3 regions of the Pseudoxanthomonas sp. UTMC 1351 genome follow, and region 3 is predicted to be linked to each of the others. Evidence: riboswitches for the same ligand, from Rfam matches in the RefSeq annotation. Region 3 holds a riboswitch; each other region holds the start of a gene.

What was found. A riboswitch is a leader RNA that binds a small molecule or an ion and turns the genes downstream of it on or off. The one in region 3 is predicted to bind cobalamin.
Region 1: linked by a shared signal. The riboswitch ahead of AB6O04_RS06575 (ribonucleoside-diphosphate reductase subunit alpha) and the one ahead of btuB (TonB-dependent vitamin B12 receptor) in region 3 are both predicted to bind cobalamin.
Region 2: linked by a shared signal. The riboswitch ahead of metE (5-methyltetrahydropteroyltriglutamate--homocysteine S-methyltransferase) and the one ahead of btuB (TonB-dependent vitamin B12 receptor) in region 3 are both predicted to bind cobalamin.

The regions. Positions count from the first base shown of each region.
Region 1 covers NZ_JAVGJT010000008.1:138,295-145,001, reverse strand. Annotated here, with positions in the region: gene AB6O04_RS06585 (isopeptide-forming domain-containing fimbrial protein) at 1-1,599, opposite strand, end outside; gene AB6O04_RS06580 (response regulator transcription factor) at 2,012-2,788, shown strand; cobalamin riboswitch at 3,237-3,459, shown strand; gene AB6O04_RS06575 (ribonucleoside-diphosphate reductase subunit alpha) at 3,760-6,111, shown strand; gene AB6O04_RS06570 (hypothetical protein) at 6,134-6,355, shown strand; gene AB6O04_RS06565 (ribonucleotide-diphosphate reductase subunit beta) at 6,595-6,707, shown strand, end outside.
Region 2 covers NZ_JAVGJT010000008.1:130,798-137,504, reverse strand. Annotated here, with positions in the region: gene AB6O04_RS06565 (ribonucleotide-diphosphate reductase subunit beta) at 1-117, shown strand, start outside; gene metE (5-methyltetrahydropteroyltriglutamate--homocysteine S-methyltransferase) at 258-2,534, opposite strand; cobalamin riboswitch at 2,727-2,970, opposite strand; gene AB6O04_RS06555 (FAD-dependent oxidoreductase) at 3,195-4,766, shown strand; gene AB6O04_RS06550 (hypothetical protein) at 4,763-5,314, shown strand; gene AB6O04_RS06545 (SDR family oxidoreductase) at 5,793-6,707, shown strand, end outside.
Region 3 covers NZ_JAVGJT010000014.1:124,626-131,332, forward strand. Annotated here, with positions in the region: gene AB6O04_RS11655 (glycerophosphodiester phosphodiesterase) at 1-307, shown strand, start outside; gene dinB (DNA polymerase IV) at 1,013-2,080, shown strand; gene btuB (TonB-dependent vitamin B12 receptor) at 2,316-4,193, opposite strand; cobalamin riboswitch at 4,307-4,644, opposite strand; gene AB6O04_RS11670 (TfoX/Sxy family protein) at 4,787-5,170, opposite strand; gene AB6O04_RS11675 (GAF domain-containing protein) at 5,167-5,652, opposite strand; gene bioD (dethiobiotin synthase) at 5,796-6,464, shown strand.

The DNA of each region.
Region 1 (6,707 bases), on a different contig from region 3:
TGCCGTGTACTGGACGGTGTAATTGCCGTCCGGTGCGCCCGCTTCCAGCGTGCAGGCCATTGGCGAACTGCCGGTGCAGCTCAACAGGTTGGGATGGCTGATGGTGCCCAACGCGCCGAAGGTCAAACCGGTGCCCAGTTGGTCGTTGGCGGTCTTGGCTTCCGGCGATGCGCCTCCGGTCACGTTGTAAGTCAGTGTGTACGTGATGGTGTCGCCCACTTCCACCGATGCGCCGTTGGCCGGGTTGGCCGACTTGGCGACACTGACCGCAGACAGAGGATGTGTGGTGGTGCAGCCGCTCGGCGTTGTGCAGGTCACGCCGCTCACCGTGTTGGAAACGCTGCTGGCGGCGCTGCTATCGACCGTTGCCGTGTACTGAACGGTGTAGGTGCCTTCCGGTGCGTCCGCTTCCAGCGTGCACGCCATTGGCGAACTGCCGGTGCAGCTCAACAGGTTGGGATGGCTGATGGTGCCCAACGCGCCGAAGGTCAGGCCGGCGCCGAGTTGGTCGTTCGCCGTCTTCACTTCTTTGGAATTGCCGCCGGCGACGGTGTAAGTCAGCGTATAGGTAATGGTGTCGCCGACCTCCACCGATGCGCCCGTGGCGGGACTCGCCGACTTGGCCACCGTCACCGACGAAATCAGATGGCTGGTGCCGCACGGCGTACCCACCGCGGCGCAGTCGTTCAGTGTATTGCTCACCGAACCGTTCGCACCGGCGGCTACGGTGGCCGTGTACACCACGTTATAGGTGCCTGGCAGCGCTCCGGTGGGCAGAGAACAGGTCAACGCCTGGCCGGCGACGGCGCAGCTGCTACCGAATTCCGGCGCTTGGCTAGTAATGGAACCGAAAGTCAGACCCGATCCCAGCGTGTCTTGCAGCTGCTCCACCTGGGTGGTGGCCGAGCCGGCCACGGTGAGCGCCAGTGTGTAGGTGATGGCGTCGCCGACTTCCACCGATGCGCCGGACGCGGGATTACTGGTCTTCGCGCGCGTAACGACCGCTGGCGCAATGGGGTGCTGGGTATTGCATGGATTGCAGACGGGGTCTGGATCGCCGCCACCGGCAATCACCACTTGGTTACTTACCGTGCCGGTAGCGCCGGCAGCAACGGCAACGGTGTAGCTGACGTCATAGGTGCCTGCTGGCGTGTCGGACGGCAACGCACAGGTCAGCGTTTGTCCCGAGACAGCGCAACTGCCGGCGAACGCCGGGGCTTGCGAAACGATCGTTCCGAATGCCAGGCCTGTGCTTATCGTGTCCGTCAGTTGGAAATCAGCAGTGGTGGAACCATCCGCTACGACCGTGCTTACTGTGTAAGTAATGGTGTCGCCCGGGTTAACCGTAGCGTCGGTAACCGGGTCCGCTACTTTGGATGTGGTGATGGTCGGCAGCGGCGTGACTGTGACGACCGCATTGTCGGTGCGTTCGCAGTTCGGGTTGGTGGCCGCATCGGTACATGGCACGCCCGATGGATTGGCGATGCGGGCCACGTTGTCGACCGAGGTCTGCGCGAAAGCCGCGGGCGCCCAGAGCAGCCACAGCGTCAAACACAATAGAAAGCCAGGTAGATTGGCGAGTATGTTTCGGGAATTCACGCAGCTGAACGTCGCGCGTGAATTCGACGTGCTACTCGTGTTGATTGCCTGCTTCATTCAGCTGCCCATCCTGGCTTTTTGACTTTGTTGAACACGCAGAGCCCCGCCGCGAGTCATCGCGCTTCAACTTTGAGACGGCGGTAGGATTCTTGAAATCCGAGAGGGCAAGCACACGGCTTTCCCCTTGTGCTTACATCTCTTTCACCACAAGCTAACAACCAGTAGTTGGGATTACACGCTCAGAAAATCTCGGAAGACTCTCATTCATGTATTCGCGTTTACTCGGAAGAGAAACGAGAGGCGGGCGATTCGACACGTGCGTACGTATCGATCCACAGGGGAAAGTGTTTTGAGAAGGGTCAAATTGCAGGACACGTGCGGCAGCGGAACGCACGGCCTCATCAGAGGTCATGTGCGCGACAAAGGCGATGGCGCAGCCCCGCGGTTCGGCCAGGCGCGGCGAACGCAACGGGAAGACAACGCAACGGTTCACCAGCAGAGCATCCTGGTGGTCGAAGACCACGAAGAGATGCGGGACCAGATCCTGATTCCTGGGTTGCGCGATTGCGGCTTCAGGAACGTGGTGGGCGTGGGAAGCGCCAAGGAGACGTATCGCGCTGTCCTTACCCAGCGCTTTTCACTGTTCCTGGTGGACATCGGCTTGCCCGACGAAAGCGGCTTCACGCTGAGCCGGAATCTGCGCGAAGCGACCGATGCGGGCATCGTGGTGCTGACTGGCGGCGGGCACACCAAGGCGCAGTACGTTCAAGGACTGGACGACGGTGCGGATGCTTATTTGCTCAAGCCGGTCGACATGGAACTGCTGGCGGCCACGCTTCGCAGTGTGCTGCGAAGGCAGATGGCTTCCCATGCGCCGCAGGCCGCGGTCGAGTCCGCACGGGCATGGCGCCTGGATCCGGAAGGCTGGGCATTGATATCGCCCGGCGGCGCGCGGATCCACATCACCGGCAACGAACGCATCCTGATCGAGCCGCTTATTGCCCGCCCGGGTAACGTTATATCCAGGGAAGAGCTCATCGCCCGCTTCACCCACAACATCTACGACTTCGATCCGCACCGGTTGGAAGTGATTGTCCACCGCCTGCGTCAGAAGGCCAGCAAGTTATCGGGGGAGGATTTCCCCCTGCGCGCGGTGCGTGGCACGGGGTATGTGCTGACTTCGGGTTAGTTTTCGCGGTGGGTGCGACGTTTTGACCGGTTGATCGTGATCCATCCGCCTCATACCTGTAGGAGCGGCGTCCCGTCGCGAGCTTTTCCGTCAGATCGCGACAAAAGCGAAGAGCTCGCGCCGAGACGGCGCTCCTACAGGATCAAGGGAAAGGGCATTTGCCTTTGTAGGAGCGGCGTCCCGCCGCGAGCTCTTCCCGTCAGATCGCGATAAGAACGAAGAGCGATCGAAGCCCGCCGTTCGCCATCCGGACGCGCTGCGGCGCGTTCTTGATCGTGTTCACTGCGCGACTATCAGGGCGCGAAGCGGCGTCCCGCCGCGAGCCCTTTGGCTTCTTATTTCGGGTTATGACACGCGTCGTCTAGGCGGCAACTCACCCGTGAAACCACCACAGCCAACAACACATAGGTTCCACACTACATTTGGTGTTGACTGATAGGTGACACCCCACTATGTTGTGCCCGTCGGTTCCAGCGGCCACACCGCTGGATGAAAAGGGAAGCCGGTACGGCTCTGAAAGAGCCAATTCCGGCACTGCCCCGCAGCGGTATGTGGAAACGAACTCGCCATTGGCACTGAGGCACGGACCTTGGGAAGCGGCGGGCTAGGAGGAAAGCAGAGGCTTTCCGCGTCCACGAGTCCGAAGACCTGCCGACAGCCGCGCGAAGCACACCGCGCGGTGCCGGCCGCGGAATCTCCGGGGGGAGATGGCTGGTGAAGCAGGCCAGCTGCGGAATCTCCGCTGTCGCTGACCTTGCGACGCCGCTTTCCCATCCTGCTGATCCACCGGCCCTGCGCTGCCTGCGAGGGACGGGCCGCTGCGTGCATCGCATGGAGGAAAACCCGTGAATCAGACCCTGTCCCAGACCGATGCGGCCACCGTGGCGGTCGCCGCTGGCGAACACCCGTCCGCCAATAATGACGCCGTCAACAGTACATTCCTGCTGACGCCGCCGCCCACCGCTACCGCGATGAGCGTGACCAAGCGCAACGGCAGCCGCGAACCGGTGGACTTGAACAAGATCGTCCGCGCGGTGCAGCGCAACTGCGAAGGGCTGCACGCCATCGACCCGATGCGCGTCGCCACGCGCACCATTTCCGGTCTGTACGACGGCGCCAGCACGCGCGAACTGGACGAGTTGTCCATCCGTACCGCCGCGCTGCTGACCGCCGAGGAACCCGAATACAGCCGCCTGGCCGCGCGCCTGCTGGCGGGCTACATCACCAAGGAAGTGACGGGACAGGAAATCCATGCGTTCTCGCAGTCGATCACGCGCGGCCATGAGGTCGGACTGATCAACGAGCGCCTGCTCGGATTCGTGCAGACCAATGCACGCAAGCTCAACGATGCGCTGGACGCATCGCTAGATCTGCAGTTCGATTACTTCGGGCTGCGTACGCTGTACGACCGCTACCTGTTGCGCCACCCGCACACACGCAAGGTCATCGAGACGCCGCAGCAGTTCTTCCTGCGCATCGCCTGCGCCTTGAGCGAAGACGTACCCGAGGCTCTGGCGTTGTATCGGCGCATGGGCAACCTGGACTACTTGCCCAGTTCGCCGACGCTATTCAACTCCGGCACCACGCACGAGCAACTGTCGAGTTGCTTCCTGCTGGATTCGCCGCAGGACTCGCTGGAATCCATCTATCAGAAGTACGGCGACATCGCGCAGCTGTCGAAGTTCAGCGGCGGCATCGGCGTCAGCTATACGCGGGTGCGTTCGCGCGGCTCGCTGATCAAATCCACTAACGGCCATTCCAACGGCATCGTGCCGTGGCTGAAGACGCTGGATTCCTCGGTGGCGGCGGTGAACCAGGGCGGCAAGCGCAAGGGTGCGGCCTGCGTGTACCTGGAACCCTGGCACGCCGATGTCGAAGAGTTCCTGGAGCTGCGTGAGAACACCGGCGACGAAGCGCGCCGCACTCACAACCTCAATCTGGCCAATTGGGTGCCGGACCTGTTCATGAAACGAGTGGAAGCCGACGCCGACTGGTCGCTGTTCGATCCGCGCGTGGTGCCGGAGTTCACCGATCTGTATGGCGACGCATTCGAGCGCGCCTACGAACAAGCCGAAGCCCAGGGCAAGGCGGTCAAGTCGATCAAGGCGCGCGAGCTCTACGGCCGGATGATGCGCACGCTGGCGCAAACCGGCAACGGCTGGATGACGTTCAAGGACAAGTGCAACCGCGCCAGCAACCAGACGCTGCGCGCCGGCAACGTGATCCATCTGTCCAACCTGTGCACCGAAATCCTGGAAGTGACCTCGGCCGAAGAGACGGCGGTCTGCAATCTGGGTTCCATCAATCTTGGCCGGCATTTCGACAGCGATGCGGACAGTGGCCGTGGCTATTTCGATTTCGACAAGCTGGCCGAAACCGTTCGCTTGGCGGTTCGCCAGTTGGATCGCGTGATCGATCTGAATTTCTACCCCATCGAATCCGCGCGCCGCGGCAATCTGCGCTGGCGCCCGGTCGGTTTGGGCGTGATGGGATTGCAGGATGTGTTCTTCAAGCTGCGGCTGTCTTTCGACAGCGATGAAGCGCGCGCGTTGTCGGCGAAGATCGCCGAGACCATTTACTTGCATGCACTGGAAACCTCGGTGGAGCTGGCGCAGGAACGCGGCAAGCACCCGTCCTTCGGCGATACGCGTGCGGTCGATGGCGAACTGCAGTTCGATGCCTGGGGCGTGAAGCCGGAAAACCAGGAGCGCTGGGACGCGTTGCGTGAGCGGATCAAACAACATGGCCTGCGCAATTCCTTGCTGATCGCCATTGCGCCGACCGCCACCATCGCGTCGATCGCGGGCTGCTACGAATGCGTGGAGCCGCAGGTCAGCAACCTGTTCAAGCGCGAAACCCTGTCCGGCGATTTCCTGCAGATCAACCGCTACCTGGTGGAAGAACTGAAGAAGCTGGGCCAGTGGACACCGGAAGTCCGCGATGCCATCAAACAGGCCGAAGGTTCCATTCAAGGCATCGCGCAGATCCCGGAAGCGTTGCGCCATATCTATCGGACCACCTGGGAAGTCCCCATGCGCTCGCTGATCGACATGGCCGCCGACCGCGGCGCCTTTATCGATCAGTCGGCATCACTGAATCTTTTCATGGAAAGCCCGAACATCGGCGCGATGTCGTCCATGTACATGTACGCGTGGAAGAAAGGCATCAAGACCACGTACTACCTGCGCTCGCGTCCGGCCACCAAGATCGCCAAGACCACGGTGGGCCAAGCCTCGGCGGTAGCGCCGCCGCCGGAATACACCCCGTCGGAAGCCATCGCCTGTTCGCTGGAGAATCCGGAAGCGTGCGAGGCCTGCCAATGAGTTGAATGTCTCGGAGGTTGTGATGAAGCGGTACCGTCACGAGGGAGACGACACCGGCGTGGAGGCTTATCGGACCACGCCGACATCCATATTCGTGAAGTTCCGCGACTCAGATCGAGTTTACGAGTACAGCAACGCGAGTGCCGGCACCGCCAACGTGGCCAAGATGAAACGCTTGGCGGCCGCGGGGAAAGGCTTGAGTACGTTCATTACCCGTCATGTTCGTGATCGTTACGTGCGTTGACTGGCGCACGCTAGTTGGAAAAGAACAGAACCATCGGAGACGCAGGGACGCGTCAGACCAAACGGCATAAGCCCCTCTCCCTCCGGGAGAGGGGTTGGGGTGAGGGTACGGCGGAGTGACGATCGTTCACCGCCATTGCCCTCGCCACACCCTCATCCGCCCCTGCGGGGCACCCCGTATCGAGTACGGGGCAGGCTCTTCTCCCTGAAGGAGAAGGAAACAACGAGAACCTTGCATCCATGTCCACCCAACCCCGCCAACTGCTCCTCGACCCCGGTTTCGAACTGACGCTGCGCCCCATGCGCTACCCGCAGTTCTACGAGATGTACCGCAATGCCATCCGCAACACCTG
Region 2 (6,707 bases), on a different contig from region 3:
CCATTCCCTTTCATGGACCTGCAGGACGTGCAGGAGCTGACCAACTTCTTCGAACGCCGCGTGTCCGCGTACCAGGTGGGCGTGGAAGGCGAGGTCGGCTTCGATCACGCGTTTTGAGTGTATGGCTGTATGTTCTTTTGTCCTATCGCCTCCGGCTGACTAGAGGCATGTCCTTGTGGGAGCGACGTAAGTCGCGACGGAAGCATCCGGATGCTTCCGTCGCGACTTACGTCGCTCCCACAGAAAGGTTGGCTTGCCTAGGCGGCCCGCATTGCCTTGGCCGCCGATACCATCGCCACCAGCGCGGCTTCGGTTTCCGGCCAGCCGCGGGTTTTCAGGCCGCAATCGGGGTTCACCCATATCTGCTCCGGCGCCAGCACTTCGCGGGCCTTCTGCAGCAGCGCGCGCATTTCGCCGTCATCGGGAATCCTGGGCGAATGGATGTCGTAGACGCCGGGACCGATCTGGTTCGGGTAACGGAATTTCACGAACGCCTCCAGCAACTCCATGCGCGAGCGCGAGGTCTCGATGGAGATGACGTCGGCGTCCATCGCGGCCACGGCTTCGATGATGTCGTTGAATTCCGAATAGCACATATGCGTGTGGATCTGGGTTCCGTCGGCCACGCCCGACGCGGTGATGCGGAAGCATTCCACCGCCCACGCCAGATAGGCGGACCAATCTCCGCGCCGCAGCGGCAGGCCCTCACGCAGTGCCGGTTCATCGATCTGGATGACGCCGATACCCGCGGCCTCCAGGTCGTTCACTTCATCGCGCAATGCCAGCGCGATCTGCCGGCAGGTGTTGGCACGCGCTTGATCGTCGCGGACGAATGACCATTGCAGCACGGTCACCGGACCGGTCAGCATGCCCTTCATCGGCCGGCTGGTCAGCGATTGTGCATGCTGCGTCCAACGCACCGTCATGGAAGCCGGGCGCTGCACGTCGCCGTAGATGATCGGCGGCTTGACGCAGCGCGAGCCGTAGCTCTGCACCCAGCCGTTGCGGGTGAAAGCGAAGCCATCGAGCTGCTCGCCGAAGTATTCCACCATGTCATTGCGTTCGAATTCGCCGTGGACCAGCACGTCCAGACCGATCTCTTCTTGCACCTGGATGCAGCGGGCGATTTCGGTGGCAATGAAGGCGTCATAGTCCCCATCCGACAGCTTTCCCGCTTTGTTCTGCGCACGCGCCTGCCGGATCTCCGGCGTCTGCGGGAATGAGCCTATCGTCGTGGTCGGATAAGCCGGCAACTTCAACCATGCGTCCTGCCGCGCGCGGCGTACGTCGTGAGGCGATGCACGCCGGGATGCATCGCGGTCCAATCCGGCCAAGCGCGCCGCCACCTCGGGGCGATGTACGCGTGGCGAACGCCGGCGCCGTTCCTGGCGTTCACGCGCCAGCGCCAGCGCCGCGTCAGCGCCCACCACACCGTCCAGAGCGTCGGCAAGTGTACGTAGTTCTTCCAGCTTCTGCCGTGCGAACGCGAGCCAGTCGCGCAGTTCGGCATCCAACCCGGTTTCGCCGCTGGCGTCGATCGGGACGTGCAACAACGAGCACGAAGGCGCCAGCCACAGGCGATCTTCTCCGACATGGCCTTGCGCGTACTTCGCCAGGATCAGCGCGTTCTCCAGGTTGGCGCGCCAGATATTGCGGCCGTCGACCAATCCCGCCGACAGCACGCGTCCCTTTGGCAGCGCTTTCAATACGTCGTCCAGCTGATCCAGGCCGCGCACCAGGTCGATGTGCAGGCCGTCGACGGGAAGCGTTGCGGTCAGAGAGAGATTGTCCGCCAGCTTGCCGAAGTAGGTGGCCAGCAGCAGTTGCGGCCGCCCAACACCAGCCAGCGCCGCATAAGCCGTGCGATACGCGGCCTGCTCGGCGACGCTCAGATCCAGCACCAGGCAAGGCTCGTCGATCTGCACCCACTCGGCACCGGCGCGCTTCAACTTGGCCAGCAGCTCGGCGTACACGGGCAACAGCCTGTCCAGCAGTGCCAGCGGATCGCTGCCATCCACGGTCTTGGACAACCGCAGAAAGCTCACCGGACCCAGCAGCACCGGTCGAGCGCGATGGCCTTGCGCAACAGCTTCCAAGAACTCGGCGATGGGTTTTTCGCCGCGCAGGCGGAAGGTCTGCTGCGCGTGCAGTTCCGGCACCAGGTAGTGATAGTTGGTGTCGAACCACTTGGTCATCTCCAGTGCCCGCAGATCGACACCGTCCTTTTGCCTGCCGCGTGCGAGCGCGAAATAGCCCGCCAACGGATCGGCATCGGCCAATGCGCGATAGGCGTCGGGAATGGCGTCGAACAGGAACGCGGTGTCCAACACGTGGTCGTACAGCGAAAAATCGTTGCAGGGCACGGTGTCCGCGCCCGCCAGCTGCTGCAGGCTCCAGTGGCGCTGCCGCAGCTGGCGCGCGGTATCCAGCAGTGCCTGGTCTTGCGTATCGTCTTGCCAGTAGGCTTCCAGTGCGCGTTTCAGTTCTCGCTTGCCGCCGATGCGCGGAAAGCCGAGCGTGGTCACTTGGGTCATGGTGCGTTTCCTCATGCGTTTTTCGGATGAGGAACGAAGGAACGGCGCGCTGACCGAATCACCGCGCAACGACCTTCGCCCCCGCGGGCGAACCGGAACCGCTTCGGCAACGCACAGGGAATCGCCAGCGGACAGTTGCACGCGGGCGTTCCCGGTGCTTCCCCTCGGAAGTTCCAGGTCAAACGGAAGATCGTTGGATCCTCCGGTCGGGGCAGGTCTTCGGGCTCATGGACGGCGCGTTGCGCTGGTGCGAAACGCGGACCTACTGTTCGCCGCTTCCCGATCCGCGAAGACCAGTGCAATTGGCGAAGTTCGTTTCCAAATACCGCTGCGGGGCAGCGCCGGAATTGGACCTTGCAGGCCCGCACCGGCTTCCCTTTTAATTCCATCTCTACATCCTGATGAAGAGATGGAAGCCTCGACAGGCGCAAGCTACGCCGCCTGCACGCCGGCGTCAAGCGCTTGATGTGCTGGTGTTGGTTCATCCTTTTGTAGGAGCGGCGGGACGCCGCTCCTACGAAAGAATTTGCATAGAACGAATTTCGCAGTAGCCATCCGTGGCGACCAGCACCGTCTTCGGCATTCACTTCTCTTCCACGCCGCGTTGCGCACTGTGGCGCTGCCAACACATCGATAAGCACACGCCTTCGGAAAACAGTGATGGCGTTCGCCTGGGAGGTAACAACGATGACGACGGCGCGCACGCTTCCTGTCTGGGGTTCGTTGACTGGATTCACGGAGGCGCACTTTGTGGACACACCGCCCGTGGGGCAACAGGACGTGGTGATTATCGGAGCGGGCATCGCCGGGCTGAGCACCGCGGTGTGCCTGGCGCGTGAAGAAAGACAGGTCACGGTGATAGACCGCCAAGGGCTGGGCGAAGGCGAAACACTCCGTACGACGGCGCACTTGGCGTCGGCACTGGACGATCGCTTCTACCAACTGGCACGTTGGCATAGCGAAGCCGGTGCGCGGCTGGCGGCGGCCAGTCACGTCGCGGCGATCGATTGGATCGAAGACATCGCGGCATCGGCGCTGCGCGATTGCCGGTTCCAGAGAGTGCCCGGTTATCTGTTCTCGCATGACGGCAGCTGCAAGCCGCTGCAGCAGGAACTGCGCGCCGCGCGCCGCGCCGGTTTACGCGTCGACTATTTGGAAGACGGACTGCCGGAACTGCCGGGTTTCGGCCCGATCCTACGATTCGAAGACCAGGCTCGCGTCGATATCGGCGGCTATTTGCTGACGCTGGCGGAAACTGCGCAAGCGGGTGGTGTGCGGTTCCATCGCGCTCATGTCACCGAAGTGAATGGCGGTGCTTCGCCAACGCTAGGCCTGGGTACCGGCGGGCAGTTGACCGCGGCCGCCGTTGTAGTCGCCACCAATGTGCCCTTCCATGAAACGGTTTCCCTGCATACCAAGCAGGCGGCGTACCGAACCTACGTGGTGGCTGGGCGCGCGCCGCGAGGCGCCGTGCCCGATGCGTTGATATGGGATGACGGCGACCCTTATCACTACGTGCGCGTGCACGACCGTGGCGATGACCCGAATGAGGTGATGGTCATCGTCGGCGGTGAAGACCACAAGACCGGCCAGGAAGACGACCCAACCGCTTACGTCCGCCTGCAGGAATGGACGCGCGAGCGCTTCCCCGCCGTCGCCGAATTCACCCATGCCTGGTCAGGCCAGATCATCGAACCTGCCGACGGCCTGGCGTTTATCGGACGGGACGCAGGAGGCATGGACAATGTGTATGTCGCCACTGGCGATTCCGGCAATGGCATCACCCACGGCACCATCGCGGGATTGTTGATCAGCGACTTGATTCAAGGCCGCGAAAGTCCTTGGACCGAGCTGTACGACCCGCGCCGCAAGATCGTGAAGAGCGCTGGCGAATGGATGCGCGAAAACGCCAACGTGGTGCTGCAGTATCGTGATTGGATCGCGCCGGGCGACCAGCAGCGGCTGGATGAATTGGCGCTGGGCAGTGGCGCGGTGATTCGGCGTGGCTTCCACCGCGTGGCGGTCTATCGCGATGGCGATGGCGTGCTGCATGCCTATTCCGCGCGCTGCACGCACCTGGGCTGCGCCGTGCGCTGGAGTACCGCGGAAAAGTCGTGGGACTGTCCCTGCCACGGCTCGCGCTTCGATGCGGTCAGTGGAAAGGTGCTCAACGGGCCGGCGGAGGCGCCGTTGGCATCGTTCGAACTGGAAGACGCCGCCATCGCTTCGTGATCGACGCGGTGATCGAAGCTTCGCCACCCATGCTGATTTACGGCGGCTATCTGCTGTGGCTGCTCGCTGGCGCGGCCGATTTCCTGTGTCATCGGCGCACCGATCTTCCGCATACCTCAGGACTTGCGGAATCGTGGATGCATCTGCTGCAACTGGCCGTCATCGGCTCCGGTTTGGTGCTGTGGTTGGCATTGACGCCAAGCTTGTTGTTGCTGTCGATCGAACTGTTGCTCGTGACCGTGCACGCGGTGTTCGGTTATGTAGACACACGGCGGGCCTTTGGTCGCCGCGTCATTTCCCCGGTCGAACAGCACGTGCACAGCATCTTGGATATGGCGCCCATCATCGCTTTCGGGATCCTGTTGGGGTCGGAGTGGTCGACGGCCTGGCAGCGCGGGTGGACGCTCGCGGCGCGGCAGCCGCCTTTCTCGCCCGCGGTTTGGATGTGGGTGCTGGCACCGGCGCTGCTGCTGTGCGTTCTGCCGGCACTGCTGGAATTCCGCGCCGCCTGGTCGGCGCGTGGACGGAGGCTTCGCCATGCATGGTGAACCGTCCAGCGCGTCGTTGCCGCGCCAGGCTTGCCGCCCACAACCCAGCGGCGAAGGCGGTATACGTCAGCAGCATTCCGCGCGCCGAGAGATGCCGGTCGAAGCCAGGATTCAGCCGCGGAGGAACGACGTAGTAGTCCACCACGTAGGCAATGGCGGCTGTCGCGGCCGCTTTGCTCGCCAGCATCGGTGCCGGCTGATTTCTGCCCGTCGCAAGTTCATACCAACACGCCCAGAAAACCGACATGGCGTGATGAATCGTGTAACCGGCAGCGGTATGGTTCAGCGAAGGGCGGTGCTTATGCTTCGCCGGCTCGCCCCAGATCCAGTGGCTGGTCGCGTTGGTGCCGCTGCTGGCCGCACCGGTCCGGCGATGGCTTAGCCAGGAGATAACCGCCGTGGACAATACGCTCGCCAACGATCCCGAGATGCACGCACGCCGCAGCACCGTCCGCCAACCCGCGATGGGAGACAGCCGATGCGCATCCTGGTGATCGGCGCCAGCGGGCTGATTGGCAGGTCGTTGGTCCGGCGGCTGGTGGAGGCGGGACATGCGGTGGTCCTGGGCGTGCGCAACGAAGGCAAGCTTGAAGCGACGACCGCCGCACGCTTTGACGGCCTGCCGACAGTTCATGCCGACTATGCACGACAGACCACGGCCGAAGCCTGGCGGCAGCGTTTGAAAGGCATCGACGTGGTGGTCAATGCAGTCGGCATCTTCCGCGAACAAGGAAATCAAACTTTCGATGCACTGCATGTGAAAGCACCCGTCGCCTTGTTCGAAGCCGCCGTTGCAGCGGGCGTTCGCCGCATCGTGCAGATCTCGGCGCTGGGTGCGGATCCGCAATCGCCGTTCGCATACTTTTCTTCCAAGGGGCGCGCCGATGCTGCATTGGCGGCGCTGCCGATCAGTTCCGTGGTGCTGCGGCCTTCGCTGGTGTTCGCACCCAATGGCGCCAGCAGCCGTTGGTTCATGCTTTTGGCGGCGCTGCCACTGACCCCGCTGCCCGGCAGTGGAAGACAGCCTATTCAGCCCGTGCATCTGGATGATCTCTGCGAGGCAACGCTGCGTCTGATCGAAGGCGCTCGCGGCATTGGTAACGGCGATGGCGGCGGTGCGGCGATCGAAGGCGTGGTCGATGTCGTCGGCCCGGCCCCGTTGCCCCTGCGCGCCTACCTGGCCGCGCTGAAGCGCCGTCTCTGCTTTGGCGGGTTTTTCGTTTCTATTCCGCAGGCACTGGCGGTAGGCGCGGCGCGCCTGGCATCGTACTTTCCCAACACGGTCATGACACCCGAGGCGCTGCGCATGCTGGAGCGCGGCAATACCGCCGACCCGCAACGGTTCACCACGGCGCTGGGGCGCACACCGCGACCGGCGGCGGACTTCCTTGCC
Region 3 (6,707 bases):
AACCATCGCGAAGTACGCCGACGCCATCGGGCCGTATTCGCGCAGCGTCATCGCCGTCGACAAGCGGGGCCAGCTGGGCGAACCGACCTCGCTCGTACGCGACGCGCATGCGGCAGGGTTGCAGGTGCAGCCGTATACCTTCCGGCCGGAGAATCAATTCCTGCCACGCGCGCTTTGGCTGGGCGAAGATCCACGGACCCGCAACGAAGCCGGCTCCATCGCCGAAATCCGCGCGTATCTGAAGACCGGCATCGATGGTTTCTTTACCGATGATCCGGCGGTGGGGCGCAAAGCCGTGGATCGGTAGAAATCCGTACGGGCGATGGGATTTTTTGCCGTATCCAGCGCCGAATCATCGTCATACCCCTGTAGGAGCGGCGTCCCGCCGCGAGCTTTTCCCGTTAGATTGCGACACAAGCGAAGAGCTCGCGCCGAGACGGCGCTCCTACAGGAGATGAGATGTCGTAGGAGCGGCGTCCCGCCGCGAACTCTTCCCGTCAGATCGCGATAGAAGCGAAGAGCGATTGAAGCCCTCCGTTCGCCATCTGGACGCGCTGCGGCGCGTTCTTGGCCGCGCGCGCTGAATGGCTATCGGGGCGCGGAGCGGCGTCCCGCCGCGAGCTCTTCCTGTCAGATTGCGATAGAAGCGAAGAGCGATTGAAGTCCTCCGTTCGCCATCTGGACGCGCTGCGGCGCGCTCTTGATCGCGCGCGCTGAATGGCTATCGGGGCGCGGAGCGGCGTCCCGCCGCGAGCTCTTCCTGTCAGATTGCGATAGAAGCGAAGAGCGATTGAAGCCCTCCGTTCGCCATCTGGACGCGCTGCGGCGCGTTCTTGGTCGCGCGCGCTGAATGGCTATCGGGGCGCGGAGCGGCGTCCCGCCGCGAGCTCTTCCTGTCAGATGCGATAGAAGCGAAGAGCTCGCGCCGAGACGGCGCTCCTACATGGTTCTATGGTTGAACCTAGAAGCCTTGATAGCACCCACTGCGACGCTCCGGCGGCACAATGGGCGCATGCGCAAGATCATCCACATCGACATGGACGCGTTCTACGCCTCGGTGGAGCAGCGCGACGATCCGTCGTTGCGCGGCAAGCCGGTGGTGGTGGCGTGGCGCGGGAGTCGTTCGGTGGTGTGCGCGGCCTCATATGAGGCGCGGAAGTTCGGCGTCCGTTCGGCCATGCCGGCCGTACGCGCTGAGCGGCTGTGTCCGCAGGCGGTGTTCGTGCCGCCGGATTTCAGCCGCTACAAGGCCGTGTCGCGGCATGTGCGGGAAATCTTTCTGCGCCATACCGACTTGGTGGAACCGCTGTCGCTGGACGAAGCGTACCTGGACGTCACCGAGCCAAAGTCCGAGCTACCCACCGCGACCGCCATCGCCGAAACCATCCGCACGCAAATCCGCGAAGAGACCTCGCTCACCGCATCGGCCGGCGTAGCACCCAACAAGTTCCTGGCCAAGATCGCCTCCGATTGGCGCAAGCCGGATGGTTTGTTCGTGGTCCGCCCGCATCAGGTGGAAGGCTTCCTCACCCCGTTGCCGGTCGGCTGCATTCCTGGCGTAGGCAAGGTGATGCTGGGCAAGCTGCAGGCGCTCGGCATCCAGACCGTTGGCGACCTGCGCGCGTTGCCGCGAGAGGAACTGGAGCAACGGTTCGGCAGTTTCGGCGGCAGCCTGTTCCGGCGCGCACGCGGTATCGATGAGCGGCCCGTGGAACCTAATCAACCGGTGCAGTCGATTTCCTCCGAAGACACGTTCGCACGCGACCTGCCGATCGGCGAGTTGGATGAGGCGATTCGACAACTGGCGGGAAAAACCTGGGAAGCCACGCGCAAGACCGAACGCGTAGGCCATACCGTGGTGCTTAAGTTGAAGACCGCGCATTTCCGCCTTCTCACCCGTAGCTTCACGCCTGACGTTCCACCCGCCTCGGTTGAGGAGTTCACTGCCATTGCGTTGTCGTTGCGTGACCGGGTGGATCTAGCGCCGGACACGCTTTATCGCTTGGTAGGTGTGGGACTGTCGGGATTCCGCGAGCGCGAAGAAGTGGTGGAGCAGGGCTCGTTGTTCGATGTGTTGTAGAGCGGACTAATTCCTTGTGGAAGTGGTGGTGGCATGCCACCACCGGTGGGTCGCGACGTTGATGTTTCCGGTCGCGACTCACGTCGCTCCCACAAGATCGTCCGCCCTTGTGTGGTTCGTCGCTTTTGTAGGAGCGGCGTCCCGCCGCGAGCTCTTCTCATCAGATCGCGATCAAAGCGAAGAGCTCGCGCCGAGACGGCGCTCCTACAGAGTTATCTACCGTCAAAAACCGCCGTCAATCCTGCGCCTGATACCTCAGGCTCAACCCATACTCGCGGCCGCGCTGGTAGTACCAGGCGACGGTTTCGTATTCGCGGTCGAACACATTGTTGGCGCGCGCCTGCAACGTCCACTCATCGTTGATCGCGTACTCCACCCGCAAGTCGAGCGTGCCGTAGCCCGCCAGGCGCATCTGGTTGGCGGCATCGTCGTAGCGGTGGCTGGCGCCGGCGAAGGTGGTGCCGATGCGGAAATCACCGAAGCGGCGATCAATATCGATGCGCCCGCTGTTGCGCGCGCGGCGAGCCAGCAGGTTGTCGTAGTTGAGGTTATCCGTGCCGGTGGGCGTGGTGCGCGTACGGTTGCGTGGATCCACGTGGCTCAGCTGGGCGGAGATTTCGAAGCCGGCGATCTGCGTATCGAAGGTGAATTCGGCACCGCGGATGCGTGCCTTGTCGATGTTGTTCGGCAGGAAGATGCTGGAGTCGTAGGACACCAGATCGTCCACGCGGTTCTCGAACACGTTGAACGTCCAGTTCCAGCTATCCGCGTACTGCGCGACGCCTACGTTCAAGCTCTTGGACGATTCCGGCTTCAGGTCAGGATTGCCGAAGAACGGGTAGTACAGATCATTGATCGTCGGCGCCTTGAAGCCGGTCCCGTAGCTGGCGGTCAACTTCAGGCCCTTGCCCAGCGACAAGCCATAACCCAGGCTGCCGGTGGCATGATCGCCAAACTGTTCGTTGTCGTCCTGGCGCAGGCTGGCCTGTAGTTGGTGCTTGCCAAATGTGCCCTGATACTCGACGAAGCCGGCCTTGTTGTCGCGGCTGGTGCCCGTGAATTCGGTGTCGCTCTTCACCACGTCGTCCTGCCAGTCCAGCCCGGCAGTCAGCAATTGCCCTTCCGCCAGACCGAAGTCGGCCTGCAACGACGCCATGTCGCGGCGTGTTTGGAAGACGCCCATGAACAGTTCGTCCAGATAGTCGTCCGAGTGATCCTTGTTGCGGCCCACCGACAGCACCACGTTCAACTTGTCCGAAGGCGCGTAGCGCAACTTGCCGCCGATCACTTGCTGCAGGGTTTCCGAACGATTGACGAAGCTGCCGTCGTACTCGTTCTCGCCGTCAGCGTTGAGGAAGCTGCCTTCCAAGGTCCATGCCTCATCGAAGCGCACGCCGCCGCGGACGTTCAACGAAACGTTGCGGTAACCATCGCGGTCGGGTTCGTCAGTGAAGCAGCCCTTGAAGAGCGTTCCGGAACCGCGGCAGGCGTTGATGCCGTCGGTCTTCTGATAAGCCGCATTGGCGCCCAACCAGGCGCGTTCGCCGCCATAGCTGAAACCGCCGCTGGCTTCGCGCAGGTTGTTGCTGCCGCCGCCAACGCGGAAGCTGCGCGACAAGCCCTTGCCGCCACGACGGGTGAAGATCTGGATCACACCGCCGATGGCTTCCGATCCATACAAGCTCGAGCGCGGGCCGCGCACGATTTCCACGCGTTCGATCTGGTCGATCGGCAGGTCCTGCAACGCGGGCAGGCCGGCGGTGGCGGAGCCCACACGGACGCCGTCGATCAGCACCAGCACATGGTCGGATTCGGTACCGCGCAGATTGAGCGTGGTGATCTTGCCCAGACCGCCCTGATTGGAGAAGCCGATACCGGCGCGGCCGCGCAGCAGTTCCGACAGCGATCGTGCCTGGCTGCGCTCGATCTCGGCACGGCCGATCACCTGGGCCGGCACCAGACTGTCTTTCACCGAGACTTCGGTGCGCGTGCCGGTGACGATCACTTCGTCCAGGTCGGTAGTGCTGTCGCCGCTTTGCGCAGCCGCAACAGCGGGAAGGCCCAGCGCGACGGCCAGAGAAAGGGTACGGAAAGCCGGAAACCGGAACGGCATGAATCAACTCCATCGCGCACAAGCGCATAGCGGAACGTGGAGTTGCAGCACAAAGGGAAACGAAGCGAACGGCGCGCACGCGGCGCACGGCACGCCGCGACGCCCTCCGCATCGCAACCAGTGAGCTCCAAGGCCGGTCTCCGGGCTCGCGAATGAGCGCTGACGCGCTCGACCTTGGCGCCTTCCCGTGCGTCGCACAGTGGCGGTTGCCTTGGTACGGTTCGCTTACCGTTGCGGGGGCAGCGCCGGAATTGCCTTTGTTGATTTGGAACGAATTCGGCTTGAAATTGCCGAATCGGTTTTTCCCCCCACCCTTGCCCTCCCCCGCTGCGCAAGGGAGGGAAAATGGAGGGCACTCTTGCGAGTGCCGCATCTATAAGGCTTCACCGGCTTCCCGTTTCAACCCGATGGCGAGATCCGCCAGCAGGTCACCTTGAAGCGCCGCGATTATAGGCGCAGACGCGCCCATGCGGGAAACAACCTGCCCGGCTCAGCGTGCTTGGCTCTACAAAGGCGCGGATGAACTCCTCCCACAGGATGGTCATGCCGACACTGCCGCTATGACAGGCTGACAGCCAACGTAATATCTTGGCTCAGTCGTCGCTGTCGCTACCGCCGCTGGGAGAATCGAACATGTCGAAGGACGGCGCGGCGCCTTCGTCATCATGAGAGCCCTGCGTCGTGGTCACCGGCGCGGCAGCGGGCCGTCCACGGGGGGGCGGCAGCAGCGCAGCGGCTGCGTCGTAGGCCACCAGCAACTCGCTGCGGCGGTTTTCCGGCAACTGCTGCCAATGGCAATCCAACAGCGCGCCTTCCAGCGCGTACAGCAGATTGAGGCTGGGGCGAAAGCCGGCGCGCTTGACGCGCATGAAGGCTTCCACCGATCCCACTGCGGCCAAATCTTCGCCGGTTCGCAGGCCCACCTGTCGCAGCCACGCGGCGGATTTAGGACCGATATTGCGCAGCTTGACGGTCATGTCAGCGATTCCAGAAATGCCTGGGCGATAGCTTCCAGGCCCCGCTGGTCGTCTTCGTCGAAGCGCCCAACGCGCGGACTGTCCAGATCGAACACGCCGATCAGGCGATCGTCCTTCACCAGCGGCACCACCAGTTCCGAACGCGACGCCGCATCGCAGGCAATGTGGCCGGGAAAGGCATCGACGTCTTCCACACGTTGGGTCTGGCGGGCACGCGCGGCGGCACCGCAGACGCCCTTGTCCAAGGCAATGCGCACGCAGGCCGGCAATCCCTGGAAGGGACCGACCACCAGCTCGTTGCCGTCGTAGAAGTAGAACCCCACCCAGTTCAGATCCGGCAGCGAGTGATACGCCAGCGCCGACAGATTGGCGGCGTTGGCGATGCGGTCGGTTTCACCGGCCACCAGCGCGCGCGCCTGGGCTAGCAGCTGCGCGTACTGTTCCGGCTTGCTGCCGGTCAAAGTCTGGTTGGCGAATGACATTGCTTGATTTTAGCCCTTTATGGATGGCCCGGCGGTGCGCGGTCTTATCATGACCAGATGCATAGGAAGAACAACGCAGTAATGGTGGGAATACGGACGCAAGCAGCCCTGGACGCACGGTTTTGCCCGCAGCAAGGTGAAAAGTGAATAGCGTCTTCGTCACCGGCACCGACACCGGTGCGGGCAAAACCATGGCGAGCACTGCTTTGCTGCACGCCATGCGTGCCCAAGGGCTACGCGCCGTAGGCATGAAGCCCGTCGCCAGCGGTTGCGATGCGACCACGGACGGTTGGCGCAACGAAGATGCCTTGGCCTTGCAGTCCGCCAGCGATCCCATACCGGCGTACGGCGACCTGAACCCTTACGCCTTACCGCAACCGCTGGCACCGGAGATCGCCGCGCGCGAAGCGGGTGTGGAGATCGCGCTGGAGCCGATCATCGCCGCCTTCGAACGGCTGCGTGCGCGGGCCGACGTGATCGTTGTGGAAGGCGTCGGCGGCTGGGCGGCACCGCTGACCGCGACGCTGGACCAAAGGCATTTGGTTGAGGCACTGGGGTTGCCGGTGGTGTTGGTGGTCGGCATGCGCCTGGGCTGCCTCAACCACGCGCGGCTCACCGCGCGCGCGGTGCAGGCGGATGGCGCAAAGCTGGTGGGTTGGATCGCGAACGAGATAGACCCGCAAATGGAGCGCCGCGACGAAAACTTCGCCTTGTTGAAAGCGCGAATGCCGGTGCCGTGCTGGGGTCGTCTTCCGTACGCGCGCGCGGCGGATTCACGCGTGCTGGCGCAGTACCTGGCACCGGTTATGTAGCGTGCGCTGTGCGCATGGTATGGATGCTGGGAGGAGTGCTTCCCTTCTCCCTCTGGGATAAAGGCATGCGGCTTACGACCCATAGGGTCGTGCATGCCTGAATGCCCTGCGTGCTACGCAGGGCCGGGGCGCGAAGCGAGGTGGCGCGCAGCGACGGATGAGGGAATGAGGTATCCGTTTGTAGCGAACGCCACTAGCGAGTCACTGCCATTCCCTCATCCGCCCTCCGGGCACCTTCTCCCA